One region of the Phyllobacterium sp. P30BS-XVII genome, then DNA from elsewhere that is predicted to be linked to it. Evidence: predicted binding sites of a transcription regulator. Region 1 holds the regulator's gene; each other region holds the start of a gene.
What was found. Region 1 encodes LexA, which represses DNA repair genes until DNA is damaged. Its sites were predicted from a motif close to TGTTCNNNNTGTGTTCNG; they were not measured.

Region 2: the regulator LexA is predicted to act here: its motif matches at 1,903-1,920, upstream of FHW17_RS02930 (YifB family Mg chelatase-like AAA ATPase).
Region 3: the regulator LexA is predicted to act here: its motif matches at 3,349-3,366, upstream of ruvC (crossover junction endodeoxyribonuclease RuvC).
Region 4: the regulator LexA is predicted to act here: its motif matches at 3,813-3,830, upstream of FHW17_RS04755 (helicase-related protein).

What each region holds. Positions count from the first base shown of each region.
Region 1 covers NZ_JACGXO010000006.1:195,721-201,164, forward strand. The annotation lists gene FHW17_RS17725 (substrate-binding domain-containing protein) at 1-889, shown strand, start outside; gene lexA (transcriptional repressor LexA) at 1,113-1,832, shown strand; gene FHW17_RS17735 (ComEC/Rec2 family competence protein) at 1,826-4,294, opposite strand; gene gltX (glutamate--tRNA ligase) at 4,407-5,444, shown strand, end outside.
Region 2 covers NZ_JACGXO010000001.1:596,883-602,326, forward strand. The annotation lists gene FHW17_RS02920 (LysR family transcriptional regulator) at 1-811, opposite strand, end outside; gene FHW17_RS02925 (MBL fold metallo-hydrolase) at 961-1,842, shown strand; gene FHW17_RS02930 (YifB family Mg chelatase-like AAA ATPase) at 2,000-3,532, shown strand; gene FHW17_RS02935 (transglutaminase-like cysteine peptidase) at 3,595-4,218, opposite strand; gene phaZ (polyhydroxyalkanoate depolymerase) at 4,552-5,444, opposite strand, start outside.
Region 3 covers NZ_JACGXO010000001.1:1,043,227-1,048,670, reverse strand. The annotation lists gene FHW17_RS05220 (cellulase family glycosylhydrolase) at 1-870, shown strand, start outside; gene ruvB (Holliday junction branch migration DNA helicase RuvB) at 1,080-2,123, opposite strand; gene ruvA (Holliday junction branch migration protein RuvA) at 2,164-2,781, opposite strand; gene ruvC (crossover junction endodeoxyribonuclease RuvC) at 2,778-3,305, opposite strand; gene FHW17_RS05200 (DUF1465 family protein) at 3,441-3,986, opposite strand; gene FHW17_RS05195 (acyl-CoA synthetase) at 4,343-5,444, opposite strand, start outside.
Region 4 covers NZ_JACGXO010000001.1:957,528-962,971, reverse strand. The annotation lists gene FHW17_RS04760 (RNA-binding S4 domain-containing protein) at 175-579, opposite strand; gene FHW17_RS04755 (helicase-related protein) at 594-3,656, opposite strand; gene FHW17_RS04750 (beta-ketoacyl-ACP reductase) at 4,340-5,065, opposite strand; gene FHW17_RS04745 (acetyl-CoA C-acetyltransferase) at 5,198-5,444, opposite strand, start outside.

The sequences.
Region 1 (5,444 bases):
TGCCAATGCGCGCCGCCTTGCCATTGGTCGCATCGGTGCTATCGGCATTTTGATGCCGCGCGATCGCAGTGAACGTTTTGGCCCGCACACAAGCGAGTTTTTCTCCGGTCTGGCCGAGCAGCTTTCACTGCATGAAATGGACCTGCTGATGAGCCCGAGCATCAACAATGATGAACTGGCAGCCTACAGGCGGCTGATTTCCAGCAAGCGCGTCGATGGCATTATCGTAACCGGCCCTACCCTGATGGATGAACGGGTTGCCATGCTCACCGAGGCGAAATTTCCCTTTGTGCTGCATGGACGCACCAATATCACAGCGCCGCATGCCTGGCTCGATATCGACAATGCCGGTGCATTCAGGCAGGCAACGTCGCATCTGCTTGATCTAGGGCACCGCCATGTCGCGATGATCGACGGTCTCAAGGGGCACACATTCTCAGAGCACCGTGAAATGGGATATCGCGAAGCGCTGGTGGAACGGGGCCTTCCCATTGATCCGCGTTTCATCGTGCATGAGCGCTTTTCCGATGAAACGGGTTTTCATGAGGCGCAGCGGCTTTTATCCTACACTCCGCATCCGACGGCTATCCTTGCCGGTTCCATGATGACGGCGCTTGGCGTCTTCCGCGCCATTCGCTCCAGGGGTTATGAATTGGGCAAGGAGGTCTCTGTCATCGCCCATGATGACGTTTTTCCCTATCTCAACGCCAGCAACATGGTCCCGGCCATGACGACAACCCGCTCCTCGATCCGCTCCGCCGGTTCGCGCATTGCTGAACTGCTGGTGCGGGTGCTGGATGGCGAGCCAGTTGAAAACATCCACGAGATATGGCCCGTCGAGCTTGTCCTGCGCCAGTCAAGCGGACCACCCATCGCTCCGCGGCGTTGAAGCGAGCGTTTAGCGATTCGGGTAATTGATGTCGTAATACTGTGATATCCGATTGGTGATCGATCAAAAAGCGCCTTCGATTCAGCCATTTTCATCACCATACAGCTAGTATTGACGCTTCGAGTACAGTCGCAACGGAATATTAAGCACTTGTAGAACAATGCTGGAACAGATAGTGTTTGTTCTGGTTTTGTTTTTCCGATTCCCTGCTAAAGGATCGCCGATGCTCACGCGTAAACAACATGAACTTCTTCTCTTCATTCATGAGCGTCTGAAGGAGACGGGTATCCCGCCATCCTTCGACGAAATGAAGGATGCGCTGGATCTGGCTTCCAAATCCGGCATTCACCGGTTGATCACTGCGCTCGAAGAACGCGGCTTCATTCGCCGGCTTGCCAACAGGGCACGCGCGCTGGAAGTCCTGCGCCTGCCGGACTCCATTGCTCCGGGGCTCAACGCCCAGAGAAAGTTCGAGCCAAGCGTCATCGAGGGCAGTCTCGGGCGCAATGTTGCACCGCCAAAGCCGCAGCCGCGCGCTTCCAACGACATGGACATGCCTGCCAATGTCAGCATTCCCGTCATGGGCCGGATCGCTGCGGGTGTGCCCATCTCCGCCATCCAGAACCAGACCCATATGCTGAGCCTTCCGCCGGATATGATCGGCAGCGGCGAGCATTACGCGCTGGAAGTTAAAGGCGACTCGATGATCGAGGCGGGTATTTTTGATGGCGATACCGTCGTCATCAAGCGCGGCGATACGGCCAATCCCGGTGAAATCATCGTGGCTCTTGTTGATGATGAAGAGGCAACCCTTAAGCGTTTCCGCCGCAAGGGAGCATCGATTGCCCTTGAAGCGGCTAATCCTGCCTATGAAACGCGGATTTTTGGACCGGATCGCGTGCAGGTACAGGGTAAACTCGTCGGACTTATCAGGCGTTATTGATCCAGACCGGCATCCCGTTCATCGCTGTTCGGGGTGCTCGCTTTTGTTTTTGGCTTATGTACACGTTCCGGCATGTTGCGTGCCGCTCTTGAGTGAACGCGGTAAGTGTTCCATGGCCGGTCTGGCGGCCCAATGGCATAGGTCAGGCTGGCTGAGATCAACCTTTGATCCAATGCTTGTTCGATCCTGGAAGCATTCATTGCTTCCCCATACCCCTGTGTGACCGGCCCCTGTGTGACCGGGTCCAAGCGGATTTCCGCGGCGCCATTCAAAGCAAGATCGTGCAATGTACCAACCAATGTGCCGGGATTGCTACAGCTGACATCCCTTCCCGCAAAGGCCAGAACGACAATATTTCCTTCACTACAGGCTGCGTCCCTGTATGCAGCTTTATCCGTATAGGCGATGATAAGCCCTCCCGGTTCGCGCGCCGTACAAAGCTTGTCCGCGCATTCAAACATTCCGTCTGTAGCTTGCGCATTGGCCTTGGCGGGTTTGATAATCTGCGCAAGCCCATAACCCTGCTGCCAATTGTTCAGGATGAATGCGCCGCCTTGCGGCCGATTGATCATCAGTATTTCGCCATTGCGCAGTCCGACCAGTCTGCCATCCTCCGATATGACAATATCCGGCGATATGGCGCGCAGCATGACGAGCGCGCCGACGGCCAATAGTGGCAGGCTGCACAGGCGCAGCCACGACGACAGGAACAAGAGGACAATCAATCCCGCACTCAGGAGCAGCAGGCTCATTTGCGGCATTGGGCCAAGATGGCCGCTGGGCGAAAGGGCCGCGACATGATTGGCAATGATGGTGAAGAGTTCAATCCCCCGCTCCATGACACGGAAGGGCAGCCAGTCCATATCGAAAGGCATGAGCAGCAACGCCAGAACGGCGAAGGGCATGACAAGGATGGATATGACAGGCAGAGCCAGTGCGTTGCCGATCAAACCAAGTGGTGCCGTATTGTTGAAATGATAGACGGCAAAGATCGCACTGGCTGAACCGGCGACCAAAGACGTCATGGCGATGCCATTGATATGATCGACGATCCTGTCCGGCAATTGCAAAAGCAAACCATTGCGGCGTTTGCGCCGGCTGTTCCCCAATGCTCTGCGTGGGGACCACCAGCCATAAAATGCGATCAGCGCTGCCGTGGCGGAGTAGGACATCTGAAAACTCGGTCCCAGAATTTCGTGTGGTGCGATGGCGATTGTAACGAGTGCCGCCAATGCAACATTGCGCAATGACAGTGCCGCGCGGTCCGCGATCATGGCGATGAGTATCACCGCCAGCATGACAAAGCTGCGCTGGGCAGCAACATCGAGACCAGAAAGCAGCAGATAAAATGCGCAGGCCAGCAGCGCGGCAAAGGCTGAGAACTTCTTGATCGGATATCGCGCGGAGAATTCCGGGAAGAATGCCAGCGAGGCACGCAAGGCCCCCATGACGATCGCCGCAACAAGCGCCATATGGAACCCGGATATAGACAGGACATGCGACAGACCGCTGAGCCGCATGGCATTGTTCGTCGCTTCACTGATGCCGTCGCGCTGTCCGGTGATCTGCGACGCAGCAATTGCCCCCGGCTCCCCCTTGATCTGATGCTGAATATGATTGGTGAGTTGCTGACGCATGCCCGCCACCATCAGCAATATCTGGTCTGCAATCCCGGCGGGTTTTGCAAGCGATACAATTTCCGGCTTGCCCAGAAAGAACCCGTTGCCGCCAATGCCGCGATAGTAGTTATGGAATGCAAAATCGCAATTGCCCGGCCGTACGGGTCCCGATTGCGGACGCAGATGCACCAGACCATGCAGGCTGGTGCCGGGCCCGGCATCGGGTGGCAAGGAACGGGCAGATATAACAAGCCGTTCTGGCTTATAGAGAAGCTGCGGACGTTCGGTTGCAATGACATCCATGGTCAGCCGCCAGCCACCACGTTCGGGCCGGGCGATCGCCACAATGCGGCCCGTCAAACGGGTGGTAATGCCGGAGCCAAGCATGGTTGTATCAAGGCGCATGGTTTCAAACTTGGCGCACAGCATGCCGGTGATAATGCACAGCGCGATGGTCAGGCAGAGACTTATCAGCCGCCTGTTAACAGCCAGCAGTTTCAGCCCTGACAATGCGGTCAATCCGAAGAGAATGGCACTCAGTCTGGGTTCCGTTGGCAGGCTGAAATAGACAACAGCGCCACTCCCGGCAAAGACAGGCACAAACAGAAAGAAATTGCCCCGATCATATTCCCGGCTAAATGCGAGAGGAATGCTCGATGGTATGTGCCGAACCCAATGCCATCTGGTCGTCACCGCGCGGCGCGTCTTTGCTAGAAGATTGCTCCGCTCGGGAAAATCAGGTTCGTCTTGAGGTATTTGAGTCGCAAAATCGCGCTCATCGACGGCTGGACGATCAAAAAAGTGCCGTTCACTCGTTTGTGTACTGGTGACAGGGCGCCGCATTTGCCTCCAAATCTGCCAATGCCCTTGCACAGCAGCGCTCCTATGCTACATCAACGCCAGATCAAATCGATTGGAGGTTAGGCTAATAGCCGAAGCCTCCGCTGGAGTACTTATGTCATCACCCGTTGTTACCCGTTTTGCACCCTCCCCGACCGGATACCTCCATATTGGTGGTGCCCGCACGGCCCTGTTTAACTGGCTCTACGCCAAGCATACGGGCGGCAAGATGCTGCTGCGCATCGAAGATACGGATCGCGAACGCTCATCAGAAGCGGCGGTGACAGCTATTCTTGATGGCCTGAAGTGGCTCGGCCTCGATTGGGATGGCGATGCGGTCTCGCAATATGAGCGTGCGCCGCGCCACCGGGAAGTCGCTGAAGAGCTGGTTGCCAAGGGCAAGGCCTATTATTGCTATGCTTCACAGGCAGAGCTTGAGGAAATGCGCGAAAAGGCCCGCGCCGAAGGCCGACCACCCCGCTATGATGGCCGCTGGCGCGATCGTGACCCGAAGGAAGCACCTGAAGGCGTCAAGCCGGTTATCCGCATCAAGGCACCGCAGGAAGGTGAAACCCTCGTGCGCGACCTCGTGCAGGGCGATGTGCGCTTTCCCAACAAGGATCTCGATGATTTCATCATCCTGCGCTCCGATGGCAATCCGACCTATATGCATGCGGTTGTGGTTGATGACCATGACATGGGCGTTACCCACATTATCCGTGGTGACGATCACCTGACCAATGCCGCACGCCAGACGGTTATCTACGATGCCATGGGCTGGGATGTGCCTGTCATGGGCCATATTCCACTGATCCATGGTGCGGATGGCGCAAAGCTGTCCAAGCGTCACGGGGCGCTGGGTGTGGAGGCCTATCGTGCGATGGGCTATCTGCCTGCCGCCTTGCGCAACTATCTCGTGCGTCTTGGCTGGAGCCATGGCGATGATGAAATCATGTCCGATGCCCAGATGATCGAATGGTTCGAAATCTCCGATATCAATCGCGGTGCATCGCGTTTCGACTTCCAGAAGCTGGAAGCCATCAACGGCCACTATATGCGTTTTTCCGATGATGCCGATCTGGTCAAAGCCATGATCGATATCCTGCCCGAAATCGAAGGCGGCGCGGACATTCTGTCGCGGCTCGATGACCGG
Region 2 (5,444 bases), on a different contig from region 1:
CATGAATTCCGCCGGATGGTAGTGACCATTCCGGCAATACCCGCACCAACCGGCCACCGGCAATATCATCAGCCACCTGATAGTCGGGCATAACGGCAAGCCCGATGCCCGCCAGCACGCAGACATAGCTGGCTTCGGTGCCATTGGCAGTCACAACGGGCTTGCCTGATATAGTCACGGTTTTGTCCGCGCTTGAAAACAACCAGCGCAGCGGCTCCTTCAACGCGCCATTGGCGATCCATTTGGCGTCTTCCAGAGCTTCCGGATGATTGGCAGAACGCATTCGTGCGGCATAGGCGGGCGAACAGACGAGATGCTGTTCGAAGGTGCCGATGCGCCGGGCCTGCGCGCTGGAATCCTCCAGCCAGCCGACACGGATCGACAGGTCCAGTTCGTTATCGACCAGATCGAATTTGACGTCGGTGAATTTCAGATCGACCTTCATCTGCGGATAACGCTCAATATATAGCGCCACGGCTGGCGCCACGATTTTCGCGCCATAATCCAGCGGCGCAGTCAGCATGAGTGTTCCCGCGGGTGTACCCGTCTCGGATGAAACCTCATCAATCGCATTCTCCGCTTCGCGCAGGACAATAATACAACGTTCATAGAACCGGCGTCCTGCCTCGGTCGCCCGCAATCGCCGCGTGGTGCGGATAAGAAGCGCCGTGCCCAGTTCCTCCTCCAGCTTCGACAATTGATGACTGACAACGGCTTTGGCAACGCCAAGCCGGTCTGCGGCAGCGGTAAAGGAACCCATATCGACAACAGTGACAAAATAGATGAAGCGATTGAAACTGACCGAAGGCATGGTTGCGCTCTATTATCTGATTTAATCAGACAGTTTGTCTCTTTGATCAGGATTTTTCAAGAAACCTTTCCGTGTCAGTGTTCGGCCTCTCACCGAGAAACCGATTAAGGAATGAAACTGTGCGAACCCTTCTGACAAGACGCGATACGATGAAATCCATTCTGGCTGCCGGTGTTGTGGCCGCTCTTCAGCCGCTCGGCACCTTAGCTGCAAGAGCCGCTGCGAAACTGGAATGGACTTATTTTCAGGCGGATGAGAATGGTTTTCGCCGCACGCCCGTGCTGTTGACCGGTGAAAAGGAAGCGATATTGCTTGATGGTGGGTTTACACTGTCCGATGGACGTGTTGTTGCCGATGCCATCAAGGCCACCGGCAAGACGTTGACGACGATTTATGTCAGCTGTAGCGATCCTGACTACTATTTTGGTCTGCGTCCCATCGTTGATGCTTTCCCGAAGGCAAAGGTGATTGCTGCCAGCGCGACGGTCGAAGCTATCAAGGGTAATGTGCAGGGCAAGCTTGATGTCTGGGGCCCGCAACTCAAGGACAATGGCCCGAAAGTATTGGCAGATGTGGTCATCCCGGAAGCATCAGATGTGGCTTCGCTTGAGCTTGAGGGCAACACGATAGAAGTGATAACTGTCAAAGACCTGAAAGACCGTCGCTATCTCTGGGTGCCAAGCCTTGAAGCGGTCTTTGGCGGCGTTCTGGTATCATCCGGTGTCCATGTCTGGGTTGCGGATGAACCGACAACGGATGACCGGAAGAAGTGGATTGCGGCACTTGATGAAATCACTGCCCGTAAGCCCAAGATTGTTGTGCCATCCCATCAGGCTACCAATGCGCCGCAGGGTGTTGATGCGGTGAAATTCACCCGCGACTATCTCGAAACATTCAATACCGAAGCTGAAAAAGCCAAGACAAGCGGCGAACTGATCTCGGCAATGAAAACGCATTACCCTGACCTTCTCGATGTCTCGTCGCTCGAGCTTGGTGCCAAGGTTGCCAAGGGCGAGATGAAGTGGGGCTGATTGCCCCTATCCTCAACTGATAAAGCAACGCCAGCCTGATCGTTGGCGCTGCTTTGCTCGCGTTCCCCTAACGTTCTTGTCATGCCGCGCAAATTGTGATGAGGTGCCATTATTGGCACTATTCATTTTTTGACGCGATATTTTCAAGGAACGATTGATGGTCACCCGCGTGCGTACCGTCGCATTTCAGGGCATTGAGGCCCAACCTGTCGATGTGCAGGTCATGATCTCTCCCGGTAAAATGGGCATCCACATTGTCGGCCTGCCAGATAAGGCGGTGGCTGAAAGCCGTGAGCGCGTGCAGGCGGCGCTGCATGCTTCAGGGCTTTCCCTGCCGCCGAAGAAAGTGACTGTCAATCTCGCTCCGGCAGACCTGCCGAAGGAGGGTAGCCATTACGACCTGCCGATCGCCGTGGGTTTGATGGCGGGGCTTGGCGCCATGCCAGCCGATGCGCTGCAATCCTACGTCGTGCTTGGCGAGTTGTCGCTTGATGGAACGATCACGCATGTGGCAGGCGTCCTGCCCGCAGCAATCTCCGCCAACCGGCAGGATCGTGGTTTGATCTGTCCCGCTCCCTGCGGTCCTGAAGCGGCGTGGGCAGGCGAGGACATCGATATTCTGGCGCCGCGCAGCCTCATCAGCCTTGCCAACCATTTTCGCGGCCATCAGGTGCTGTCGCGCCCTGAACCCGCCATGCACGCCAATGCGCCAGATTTGCCCGATCTGGCTGATATCCGAGGTCAGGAAAGTGCCCGGCGCGCGCTGGAGATTGCCGCCGCAGGCGGTCATAACCTCCTCATGATTGGTCCTCCCGGTTCAGGCAAGTCCATGCTGGCGCAGCGGCTTCCCTCCATCCTGCCGCCACTCCTGCCGCGCGAGCTTCTCGAGGTCTCCATGATTGCCTCGGTTGCCGGTGAATTGCTGGGTGGTAAACTGACGGATCGACGCCCCTTTCGCGCGCCGCACCATTCCGCCTCCATGGCTGCTATGGTGGGCGGCGGTATTCGTGCCAGGCCGGGCGAAGTCTCTCTGGCACATCGCGGCGTGCTGTTTCTCGATGAGTTTCCGGAATTCACACCGCAGGTGCTCGACTCCCTGCGACAACCGCTTGAAACGGGTGATTGCATGATCGCCCGCGCCAATCACCGTATTTCCTATCCGGCACAGATCCAGCTTGTGGCAGCCATGAACCCCTGCCGCTGCGGGATGGCAGGCGAACCGGGGCACCGCTGTGCCAGAGGACCGCGCTGCCAGCAGGACTATCAGGCGCGTGTTTCCGGGCCGCTGCTTGATCGCATTGATCTTCGTATTGATGTTCCCGCCGTCAGTGCGTCCGATCTCATCCATCGCCCAGCCTCCGAAAGCAGCGCATCCGTTGCTGTGCGGGTCGCCCATGCCCGAGACATCCAGAAGCGGCGTTACGAGGCATTGGGAATTCCTGCCGTGACAGTGAATGCTCATTGCCCTGTCGCGCTGATCGAAGACGTCGCCAAGCCTGATGGAGCGGGGCTAGCGCTGTTACGGCAAGCGGCGGAGCAGATGCGCTTTTCCGCACGCGGCTATCACAGGGTCCTTAAAGTTGCGCGAACGCTGGCCGATCTGGAAGGCGCGGAGGCTGTCGGGCGTATTCACGTGGCGGAAGCGATTTCATACCGCATGGCACAGGACACGGCCAATCAAGCCGCCTGAATCCGCAAAAAGAAAATGCCGGACTTTTCGATCCGGCATATCCTGAATACTTTAGCCTCGATTTAGCGGACCGAGCCCACAAGAATGTTGCTTGGCGCTTCGATGCTGACCCAGCGGCCCGTGTTGTTCGTGGCCTGACGCTTGAGGTAGGTATATTCGGTTTCCGACCAGTTCTTGACACCATCTGCAAGATTATCGAGGACGAAATCGCCGGTGTCGGTGCGTACAGTCAGAACCGCATGACCTTCGCCATCAGGCTTGCGCACCACGGTGATCAGAAGATCCGCCGGTGAAATGCCTGCCTGCATCAGTTCGCGGCGCTTTTCCAGAACATAGTCTTCACAATCACCAACATTGCCAACCTTGTCAGGATAGCCCCAATATTCCTCGACACCGTAAATTTCCATATCCGTCAAAGGCTTGACAGTCTGGTTCACATGGCTGTTGACGTTGACGATCAGTTCCCAGAAATCACGGGTCATCTTGGCTGGAGCAACGTTGCGGCTGCGCACAGAGCACTCGTCCGGCAGGCGCTTGCAGAACTCATAATGACCGATTGGCTGGGATGTCAGGCCGCCGGTCTGCATGAAAGGTTCGGCTGCGGAAGCGGTATTTGCGACGAGCACACCAGCGAAAAATGCCGCTGCGAACCCCATCGACTTCAAAATCTTTACCGCTCCGAACATGCTTTACTCCGAACCCAACCAGCCTTCGTTAACAAAACGTTAATGTCGGGAGGGGATATGAGTCAATCACAATGGCGCCACGATCCCGCCATTGTTAATATATGGTTAAAATTTGAACTTCCTAGATTTTGACGAAAATTTGAAGGTTGTACGCTGCGATCACTTGCAACCAGCAGGAGATTAAGGTGTTGCGTCCGGCCTGTGTAAAATTCACAGCCTTATCAGCAATCATTTGAATTCATTGAGTTTTATTGAATAATTTGAAGGTCATAACGAGCAGATGCCGGAAGAACCAGTCTTCCGGCAATTCTGTTTTATGTCCCAAAACTGTGTTCAGCCGCGAACGCGTTTACCGATCGGCGTCACGTTACTCTTGCGATTGGCCTGAGCGTGATCGTTAACAAATTTGACAATACGTGGTGCAATTTCAGCACGGAACCGCGATCCATTGAATACGCCGTAGTGGCCAACCTTGCCCTGCAGATGGTGCATGCGCATGTGATCAGGGATATTTACACATAGGGTTTGGGCGGCTTTGGTCTGGCCGACACCGGAAATGTCATCATTCTCACCCTCAACCGTCAGAAGGGCAACGGTGCGGATTGCCGAAGGGTCAACCAGCTTGCCGCGATGGGTCATCTCGCCCTTGGGCAGCGACTGCTTGACAAAAACCGTATCGACCGTCTGCAGATAGAATTCTGCAGTCAGATCCATCACGGCCAGATATTCGTCATAGAATTCGCGGTGCTTGTCAGCGGAATCGCCATCTTCCTTGACAAGATGCATGAAGAATTCCTTGTGCGCCGTGATATGGCGGTCAAGATTCATGCTCATGAAGCCGGAAAGTTGCAGAAAGCCGGGATAAACATCACGCATGAAGCCCGCATGCGGCCATGGCACCGACATGATGACATTGTCGCGGAACCAGTTAATGCCCTTTTCCTCGGCCAGAATATTGACCGCTGTCGGGTTCTTGCGTGTGTCGATTGGGCCGCCCATCAGCGTCATGCTTGATGGGGCAAACCTGTCGCCATCAGCTTCCATGATGGATACTGCTGCAAGAACCGGGACGGATGGCTGACAGACGGCCACCACATGGGTGTCTTCTCCCAGCGCGTGGAACATTTTGATGACGTAATCAATGTAGTCATCCAGATCAAAACGGCCTGCGCTCAGCGGCACGGAGCGCGCGTCAACCCAATCGGTAATGTAGACTTCCGCATGGG
Region 3 (5,444 bases), on a different contig from region 1:
ATCCCGAGCGACTCCCGCAAAATAGGCACAAAGCAGGTGATTGCGGACGAAGCCCTGTTTAACCGCTATCTGGCTATGGTCGAACGGTTTGGCAAAGCCCTCTCTGTCACCGATCCCGTCACAACGGCTTTTGAAGCGCTGAACGAACCGGTGATCGATTGCGATCCCACTGTAGCGCCTAAATGGCCACCCATGCTGAAACGGCTTTATGCAGCCGCACGCAAAGGCGCCCCTGTTCATACATTGGTGCTGTCAGGTGGCTGCTGGTCCAGCGCCTGGGGTCTCGACAAGATTGATCCGGCTGAGTTTAACGACGACAACATCATCTGGACATTCCACAGTTACGAGCCCTATTTCCTGACGCATCAGGGTGCCAGCTGGACCGGCGATGTGATGAGTTATGTCGAGCACCTGCCCTATCCGCCCGATTTGATGGGGCCGAAAGCTCTTGCCGAACGACTGACAGCCATTCGCAAGAAGATCACGGAGAAAGCGCCCGAAGCACAAAGGCCTGAATTGCTTCAAGGGCTCGACAGCATGGCGGGCGGCGTCATGAACGCGGCACAGACACAATCGAAGCTGGATGAGCCTTTCAAAAAGGCCGAAAGCTGGGGCAAGGCGCACAAGATTGCGCCGGAGCGCATACTGCTCGGCGAGTTCGGCATGATCCGGCAGGAATACCAGAAGGAGTTCCACATGCCGTCTGCCTGGCGCGCCGCCTATCTCAGGGATATGACACAGGCAGCACAACAACGCGGCTTTCCGTGGTCGGTCTGGTCATGGGGCGGTGCTTTCGGCATCACCCTTGATGATGACAAGCGCCAGCTTGATCCAGTTATTTTGAAGGGGTTGGGATTGAGGGGACGGTGATGGATGTTCCCGTGGTTCGTGGTTCGACAAGCTCACCATGAGGGAAAGTGTTGCAACGATAATCGCCGATATTTCAGATCACAAACATTGCAGATCAAAAAGGGAGCAGAATTTAGCTCCCTTTCATCACCCCTCTCCCTCATGGTGAGCTTGTCGAACCACGAACCATCATTATACAGCCACCATCGACCAAACGAACAAATCCAGCCCTAATCCTCATCTTCCTGAAACATGCTGATCTGCTGCTGGATGATCTCCGCAGGTGCATTCAGGCCCAGATGCTTCCACGCATTGGCGGTCAGCACGCGTCCGCGCGGGGTGCGCTGGATAAAGCCCTGCTGGATGAGATAGGGCTCGATAATATCCTCGATGGCATCACGCGGCTCGGAAAGCCCCGCCGCAATGGTTTCAATACCAACAGGTCCGCCACCGAAATTATGGGCAATCATTGAGAGATAACGCCGGTCAAGTTGGTCAAGTCCCAATGCATCCACTTCAAGCCGCAACAGCGCGGAATCGGCGGTCTGGCGGTCAATGGAATCCTTGCCGTCCACAATGGCGAAATCCCGCACCCGGCGTAAAAGCCGTCCGGCAATGCGCGGCGTACCGCGAGCCCGGCGCGCAACTTCCAGCGCGCCATCATCGGTCATGCCGATACCCATGATGCGGGCACCGCGCCGGACGATATGCTCCAATTCCTCAACCGTATAGAAATTGAGCCGGACAGGAATGCCGAAGCGATCGCGCAAGGGTGTTGTCAAAAGCCCGAGACGCGTCGTCGCCGCGACCAGCGTGAATTTGGCCAGATCAATCTTGACCGAACGCGCGGCAGGACCTTCACCGATGATCAGATCGAGCTGATAATCTTCCATGGCTGGGTAGAGAATTTCTTCCACTGCCGGATTAAGACGATGGATTTCATCGATGAAGAGAACGTCATTCTCTTCAAGGTTGGTCAAAAGCGCCGCCAGATCGCCCGCTTTGGCAATCACCGGTCCGGATGTCGAGCGGAAATTGACGCCAAGCTCCTTGGCCATGATCTGCGCCAGCGTCGTCTTGCCAAGACCGGGCGGCCCGACAAACAATACGTGATCCAGCGCCTCACCGCGTGACTTGGCAGCTTCGATAAAAACTTTCAGATTGGCCCGCGCTGCCGCCTGCCCGACAAAATCATTCAGTGTTTGCGGGCGCAGCGACGTATCGGCATCTTCGCCGCGTTTGTCGGGGGTTATCAATCGGCTGACATCACTCATGCGGATGTCCTCGCATAGCGCGCTTGATCAGGCAACCGTATCACCGGGAAAGTTCCTTCAAACCCAAACGGATCAGCTTGGCGGAATCAGCATCTTCGCCCGCATCCCGGAGCGCTGCAGCAATCGCATTGGCAGCCTGATCGCGGGAATAGCCAAGATTGGTCAACGCCGAAACCGCATCGGCAACCGGGGCGGGGGCAACGCCCTCACCCAGCTCCTGCTTGAGACCAATTGTGCCCATAGCTTCACCGGCAAAGGCAGGCGCCTTGTTTTTCAGCTCTATGACAATGCGCTCGGCCACTTTCTTGCCGACACCCGGTGCGCGGCTCACCATCGCAATATCGCGCAGCGCAATGGCATTGGCGAGATCGGAGGGCGTCAAGGTCCCGAGAACGCTCAAGGCCACCTTGGCACCGATACCCTGCACGCTCTGCAACAGGCGGAACCATTCGCGCTCCAGCGCAGTACCGAACCCGAACAGGCGGATCAGATCTTCCCGCACATAGGTTTCAATCAGAAGCACTGCTGCTTCGCCGGGCGCGGGCATGTTCGACAGCGTTCGCGCCGAGCAATAGGCGACATAGCCCACCCCATGCACGTCAAGGATCACATGATCCTCGGCAATCTCATCAACAGTGCCCTTCAGTTTTCCAATCATAGCTGTGCCGCCAGTTTCTGTTCGATGGCAATCCGGCCAATGGCGCTCTGTCTGTGATGCGCATGACAGATAGCAACCGCCAGCGCATCCGCCGCATCATCCGTATCGAATGTCGCCTTGGGCATCAGCACCTTCACCATCATGTGAATCTGCTGCTTTTCTCCATGCCCGACACCGATCACCGCTTTCTTGACCGCGTTGGGCGCATATTCGGCAACCGGCAATCCAGCCAGTGCAGGAACAAGCAGGGCAATACCGCGTGCCTGACCGAGTTTCAGTGTCGCGGTGGCATCCTTGTTGACGAATGTATGTTCAACGGCTGCCTCATGCGGCATCTGGCCGTGAATGATCCCGACAAGTCCGTCATGCAACTGGCAAAGCCGCGATGCAAGATCAAGTTTTGCATCGGAAAGGACTGTGCCGGCTGCCACGAAACGCAGGGAATTACCGAGCGTTTCAATGATACCCCATCCGGTACGCCGCAGGCCGGGATCAATTCCAATGATGCGAATCGCTTCTTTCATGTCGAGACCTTATCGAGCTGTCAGGGAACTTGACAGCAGAAAGGTGAACAAAAGAGAAACAAATCTATATGTTGTACACGATTATCATATGCCAGAGCCCTTCCAGCCTAAACAGAATTGCTCTGCGGAAAGGGATTAGCGATGGGCGAAAGCTGTGGCGAGCAGGCTGATCTGGTCGGAAACAGGATTGGTCGTCAGCGCCCGCCTTGGGCCGGTGCTGGCGCCCTCATTATAAATTTCGTCATCCATCTGCCTGACACGGGCCTGCAAGCGCAGTGAACGATGGACGAGATCGCAATAGTCGAAGGGGATTTCATCCCAACCTTCCACATCTTCCGGTGCTGATTCCGTATCGAGGCGGACTTTCGCCTTCTCCGACAGAACCTGTTCCTGCGTCATTTCTCCGCTGCGCGAGGCCCGTTGCAGCAATAGCCATGAGGCAACCTGCATCAGACGTGTGGTCAGACGCATTGATTCGGCGGCATAAAGCGTTGCCGCAATACGGCTCAAGCGTTTGGCTTCGGCGCGGCCTTCCCCGTCGAGATAGGCAGCAGCTTCCTCAACAAGGCTCATGCCTTCATCATAGATATGATTGAACGTTTCCGAGCGGACCATGCGATCGGCCAGCCGGATTGTATTGTCAGCGTAATATTCCCGTTCAGCCATTTCATGCCCTGTCATTAAAAATCCGCTGATTCTCAAAGCAGCGCTCTCTTACTGGGACAGCAAGCGGGGCACCACAACGGTCAACGGGCGGTATTCCCCAGCAACCTGCCCGCATGCACACATGAGCGCAAGTTTATCCTTAATAAAGGGTTAACGTCAGGGCCGCCGGATAGATATGAACATAAAAAAAAGAGCCGCAAAACGTGGCGGCTCTCAGGAGTCTAACAGGGAGGCGTCAAACAAAGTGGCCAAACCACTTGGTAAGAATCCAGAAAACTGGATGATCAATTTATAGCTTGTAATGCTTAACAAGCGGTTAATGCCGACATTGAAGTTGAAACCATCCGCATCCAAAAGGTTGCATCAAGCAATCAGCTTCCCATCAGTTTTGCCCGCTTTCGCAGTTCAAACTTTTGGATTTTTCCGGTCGATGTCTTCGGTATTGCCTCGAAAAGCACATGCCTTGGCACCTTGAAACGGGCAAGCAATGTCCGGCAATGGGCGATCAATTCTTCCTCTGTCGCCACCTGCCCCGGCTTGAGTTCCACGAAGGCAAGCGGTGTCTCGCCCCATTTATCATCCGGCCGCGCCACGACGGCGCAGGCACCCACAGCAGGAAACTTGTAAAGGGCATCTTCGACTTCGATGGAGGAAATGTTCTCGCCGCCGGAAATGATAATATCCTTGGAGCGATCCTTCAGCTGGATATAGCCATCAGGATACATGACGCCGAGATCGCCGGAATGAAACCATCCACCGGAAAAAGCTGCATCGCTGGCTTGCCGGTTTTTCAGATATCCCTTCATGACAATATTGCCACGGAACATGACCTCGCCGATCGTCTCGCCATCGGCAGGCACCGGCTGCATGGTTTCAGGATCAAGCACAGCGAGGTCCTCAAGCGAGGCATAACGCACACCTTGACGTGCCTTCTTGGCGGTACGGGAGGAGGCTTCCAGCGCATCCCACTCATCCTGCCATTCATTGACGACCGCAGGACCATAGGTTTCCGTCAGGCCATAGAGATGCGTGACCGCAAACCCTGCATCAGCCATACCGGCCAGAATGGATTCCGGCGGCGGTGCTGCGGCTGTATTGAAGGTTACTGTTTGCGGGAATTCGCGCTTGTCCTTTTCAGCCGCGTTGATCAGCACAGACATGACGATGGGCGCACCACAGAGATGTGTTACGCCAAGATCGGCAATCGCATCATAAATCGGCTTTGCCCGGACCCAGCGCAGGCAGACATGGGTGCCGAATTGCAAGGCGAGCGTCCATGGAAAGCACCAGCCATTGCAGTGGAACATCGGCAGGGTCCACAGATAGACGGGATAACGCCCCATGCCGGATGCCACCACATTGCCATAGCCCATCAGCGCCGCGCCGCGATGATGATAGACCACGCCCTTTGGATCGCCTGTCGTGCCCGACGTATAGTTGAGCGTGATGGAATCCCATTCATCATCGGGCATT
Region 4 (5,444 bases), on a different contig from region 1:
CATCACATCAGGACATGAGCCAAAGTTCAAGTCCGCAGAGTGCCATTCATCGCATCGCGATGACCCGCCGACAAGCAACCATTGCCTCCTAATATAGGTATTCTGGAAATATTATTTTAGCCCCGCCGACGAATTGGGAGAGAATTTCGATATTCCCACATTTTTTGTCGCAAACTAATCTTCCGGCTCTTCATTTCGGCCCAGCATCAGCCTGTCGACTTCCCGTCGCTCGCGCTTCGTAGGGCGGCCACTGCCTGCATCACGCCGCGGCAAAGTATCAAGGCGGCTCAGCGCATCTTTGGGTGGAGGTGGTGGAGAAATATCCTCATACAGCGTTCGAGCCTCTTCAGACGGGCCGCGCCGTGTGCCACCTGAGAGCACCTTGTAGATGAGGATGCGTCTGTCCAGGGTGATTGTCAGCACATCACCGGGTTTGACCCCGTGTGATGGCTGATCGATCTTGTCCTTATTGACCCGGACATTCCCGCCCGATGCCAGTTTTGCCGCCAGGGAACGGGATTTAACCACCCGTGCAAAAAACAGCCACTTGTCGACGCGCTGCCGGTCCGTTCCCGTCATTTAGAGGCAAAACCTCACTTCTTCATCTGCTCCTTCAACGCCAGCAATTTGGCGAAGGGGGAGTCCATGTCGATCTTGACCGGCCGCTCTTCACGTTCCGGCCGCTTACCGTGCTGCTGAGGTTTACCGGATGGCTTGCCGCCATCCTGCTTGAAGCGGTCAGCTCCAACAGGCTTGCTGCCCTTGCCACGGAAATCCCTGCGCTCGCCGCGCTGCTCGCCCTGCGGACCGGCATTGCGGTTCGGGCGACCTTGGCGCTCTTCACCCGGTGCGTTGCCATTGCGAGCCTGCGGCTCACGCTGATTCTCACGCGCACCCTGCGAACGGCGATTATTGTTGTTGTGGCGGCCTTCAAAGCGGGGAGCCTGACGCCAGAGAAGAACAGGCTTGGGAGCCTCTTCCGCAACTGCAGGAGCTGCCGCAGTTTCAGCAACAGGCGCGGATGCTTCTTCTGCCACCGCAACCGCAACCGCTTCCACAGCCTCAACCACTGGTTTGACAATCGGATCGCCGACCGGTTCAGCTGCTGGAGTGGTTGACGCAGCTTTTGCCGTTTCCTGCGGCGCAGTTGTCTGGGCGACGGCATCAAGCTCGGCAACCTTGGCGGATACCACGGTCGCATCTGTTGCTTCCGAGCGATAGCCAAGATTCTTCAGGATTTCTTCCATATCGTCGGCAGTTGCACCGAGAATGGACATCATCGCAGGTGTAACGACAAAACGGGTGCCATCATAAGCGCCATCGGGCCGTGTTCCCACACCCGGCTTCCACGCCAGTGCCGGACGGATAAGATCAGCCAGACGCTCGAGAATATCGATGCGCACTGCGCGTCGTCCGAGCAGCCTGTACCCGCCAAGGCGGTAAAAGGATGGATCGAAAGCAGGATCGGTTACAACCGACGTGCGACCTGCGGAAAGCACCTGCACGACATCGCCGTAACCCGGACGATCCTTGGCATCTTCCTTGAGCGCCCATAGCAGCGTCAGAAGACCCGCGGGCGCAGGCTTGAGCAAGGCAGGCAGGAAAACATGATAGGCACCGAAGCGCACGCCAAGACGGCGGAGCGCTGCGCGCGAATCCTGATCGAGACCGCGAACGTCCTCGGCCACATCCCGGCGCTGCAACACGCCAAAGTTTTCAACCAGCTGAAACGCCAGTCCCCGCGTGATCCCCACCAGCGCATCGGCATTGGCAAGATCGACGAGCGGTTTGAGCACCGTATCCACATGATGGGCAAGGAAGCGGTCAACACGGGCAGCGACCTTGTCGCGTGCCGGTCCCGTCAACTGCTCATCGGCCAGAAGCACCGCGCGGGGCTTCAATGGCTGTTCGCCCGAGACCACGGAGGCAACAGGCGCGCCAATCCAGCGCAACGTCCCATCCGAGGCAAGAGCGAAATCGCCATTCGCGGAGGCGGCAAAGCGCTCGGCGCGATTGTCGAACTCTGTCGCCAAGGCTTTCTGTGCAGCGGCCTTCACGGCTTTTGCATCGGTTCCATCAATCTGGCTGTCCGTCGTAAAACGGAATCCATCCAAACGTCCAACATGGTGCCCTTCGACAACAACGTCCCCGGCAGGGCTAATTTCGGCTTCTAGCATTGTATTCTCTCTCAGGCGCCTCATAAGCACGCTTGTCCTGCGGTCTACGAAGCGTTTCGTCAACCGTTCATGCAGTGCATCTGATAATCTGTCCTCAATTTCACGCGTCTTTTCTTGCCAATGTGCCTGATCTGCCAGCCATCCGGGCCGATGAGACACAAAAGTCCAGGTTCTGATCTGGGCGATCCTTCGCGACAAAGCATCAATATCGCCATCGGTCGTATCAGCCCGATGCACCTGTTCGCCCATGTAGGTTTCGTTGACATGACCATGTTTCACGAGGTCTGTATAGATCGATGCGATGATATCGGCGTGCTGAGCAGGCGCAATTTTCCGGTAGTCCGGCAAGGCGCAGACATCCCAAAGCAATGCCACCCGTTCCGGCGTATTGGCCAGCGGGGCAATATCAGGGTCTTTTGACAGATATTCGAGCGCCTGCTGATCCACCGCAGGTAGCGCACGTGTCAGTCCCTCAACCGGTGCGGGCGTATCAATCGACCGCTTCAATGCATCGATACTGGAAAAGTCAAACCGTGCCGTGCGCCACTGCAAAATCTTGACCGAATCGAAATTGTGCGATTCCACCCGCTGTACCAGCTCTTCGGAAAAACCGGAGACCTGCCCGGTGACGCCAAATGTACCATCGCGCAAATGCCGACCGGCACGCCCGGCAATCTGGCCAATTTCGCCCGGCGACAGATCGCGGAACTGATAACCGTCAAATTTGCGGTCCTGTGCGAAAGCGACATGATCAACGTCGAGATTGAGCCCCATGCCAATCGCATCGGTCGCCACCAGATAATCCACATCGCCCGATTGATAGAGATCCACCTGCGCATTGCGGGTGCGCGGGCTCAAAGCCCCCATAACCACAGCTGCACCGCCATTCTGGCGGCGGATCAGTTCGGCGATGGAATAGACTTCATCGGCAGCAAAGGCGACGATGGCCGTGCGCGGTGGCAGGCGTGTGATTTTCTTGGAGCCCGCATAAGCGAGATTGGACAGGCGCGGACGCGTGACGACGGAAATGCCGCGCAGCAGCTTTTCCAGTATGCCGCGCATGGTTGCCGCGCCCAGCAGCAGCGTTTCCTGACGCCCACGCAGATGCAGGATGCGGTCTGTAAAGATATGGCCGCGTTCAAGATCATTGGCGAGCTGAACCTCATCAATGGCAACGAAGTCCACATCAGTCTGACGTGGCATCGCCTCGACAGTACAAACCGCATAACGCGCGCCGGGTGGCTGAATCTTTTCTTCGCCTGTTATCAGCGCAACATTGGCAAGCCCGACCCGTTCGGCCACACGATTATAGACTTCGCGCGCCAGCAGGCGCAGTGGCAGGCCAATCATGCCTGTCTGGTGCGCCAGCATCCGCTCAATGGCGAGGTGAGTCTTGCCCGTGTTCGTCGGCCCCAAAACGGCGGTGACGTCACGACCGCTCAGGATCAGAGGAAGTTCGGGGGTAGGCATAAGGTTCATCAAAAATATCCAACACCGGCACGACGGCCTTACCAAAACCAGCAAGGCATGCCGGGCATGCACTATCCGATAGCATTATCGGTATCAGACAGAAAGTATGCGGCGACCTCAAGATAAACAATTGCGAACCGATTCACGGAGTGTTCCATTAAGAAATAGAACGCGAGCAGAACGAATCAGCGACGAATCAGCTATAGGACCAGATTCCTGCTTTGTTCACGGCCATATCTAGTTTTCTACGACGAGAGTCGTACAAGATGCTGAATCGATGATCGTGAGAATCCCTTGAATCTGCGTTCCCGTATTAACCTTTGAAATTTCGTGACTTTGCAAGTCCAACCATATGGCGCCGGTCTCTGGTCGAATTAAGAAAACAGTAATATTTCCTTACACTTAGTTAAACCACGCAAGGCTCAAATGGCCTTTTCCGTTAACATTATGATCAAAGCCAGAACGAATCAGCGACGAATCAGCGCTTTATTCGTTTTCCCGTTTTGTTCACGGCTACATCTTGTGCGACTCGAGCGGGACTCGCACCAATCGCCTCTGATGGTGAACTGAAATAGGACAAGATTCAGGCAAAACCGTTAACCTCTGATCGTAGAAACGGGAATCACCGGCGCAGAAAATAGAAACGCCGCAGACTGTCTCCAGCCTGCGGCGTCATTCGATTTAACTTCGGATCAGCTGAAATACTGCCCGCCATTGGCTGATAGTGTCGAGCCTGTGATGAAACCCGCATCATCAGAAGCGAGGAACACGACACAGCGCGCGATTTCTTCCGGTTCACCCAGACGACCGACCGGGATTTGTGGAATGATACGCTCGTTGAGAACCTTCTCGTCGATAGCCCGCACCATTTCTGTTCCGATATAGCCGGGGCAGATGGCATTAACGGTGATGCCCGCACGAGCACCTTCCTGCGCCAATGCCTTGGTGAAGCCAATATCACCCGCCTTGGCCGCGGAATAATTGGCCTGCCCGGCCTGACCTTTCTGACCGTTGATCGAGGAAATATTGATCACCCGGCCGAATTTGCGGTCGCGCATACCCGTCCAAACAGGATGGGTCATGTTAAAGAGGCCGGTGAGATTGGTATTGATCACCTCGCCCCACTGGCCCGGCGTCATCTTGTGGAACATGGCATCACGGGTGATACCCGCATTATTGACCAGTACGGAAACCGGACCAAGATCCGCTTCGATCTTGGCGATACCTGCCGCACATTCCTCATAGTTGGAAACATCCCACTTATAAGTCGCAATGCCGGTCTTCTCCGTAAATTTCTTCGCCGCATCGTCATTGCCAGCGTAATTTGCCGCGACCTTGTAACCTGCCGCTTTCAGAGCCACGGATATGGCTGCGCCGATACCACGTGTTCCACCCGTAACGATTGCCGTTTTGGTCATATTTCCCCTCCCTAATGCATGTTGGATTTCAAAGTCAGTGTTGTTGAAAAAGAGACGGAGCAGCTGTCCGGAAATTTAGTGCTGCCAGGACACCGATCCGATTTTCACCGGACCGGAGCTTATTTTTACAGATCAGTCTTTTGTGCGCTCAATGCACAGGGCAACGCCCATGCCGCCGCCAATGCAAAGCGTGGCAAGGCCCTTTGTGCCGTTGCGGCGCTTCAGTTCGAAGAGCAGCGTATTGAGAACGCGGGCACCCGATGCGCCGATTGGATGGCCGATGGCAATGGCACCACCATTGACATTGACGATATCAGGATTGAGCCCGAGATCCTTGTTGACGGAAAGTGCCTGCGCAGCAAATGCCTCATTGGCTTCA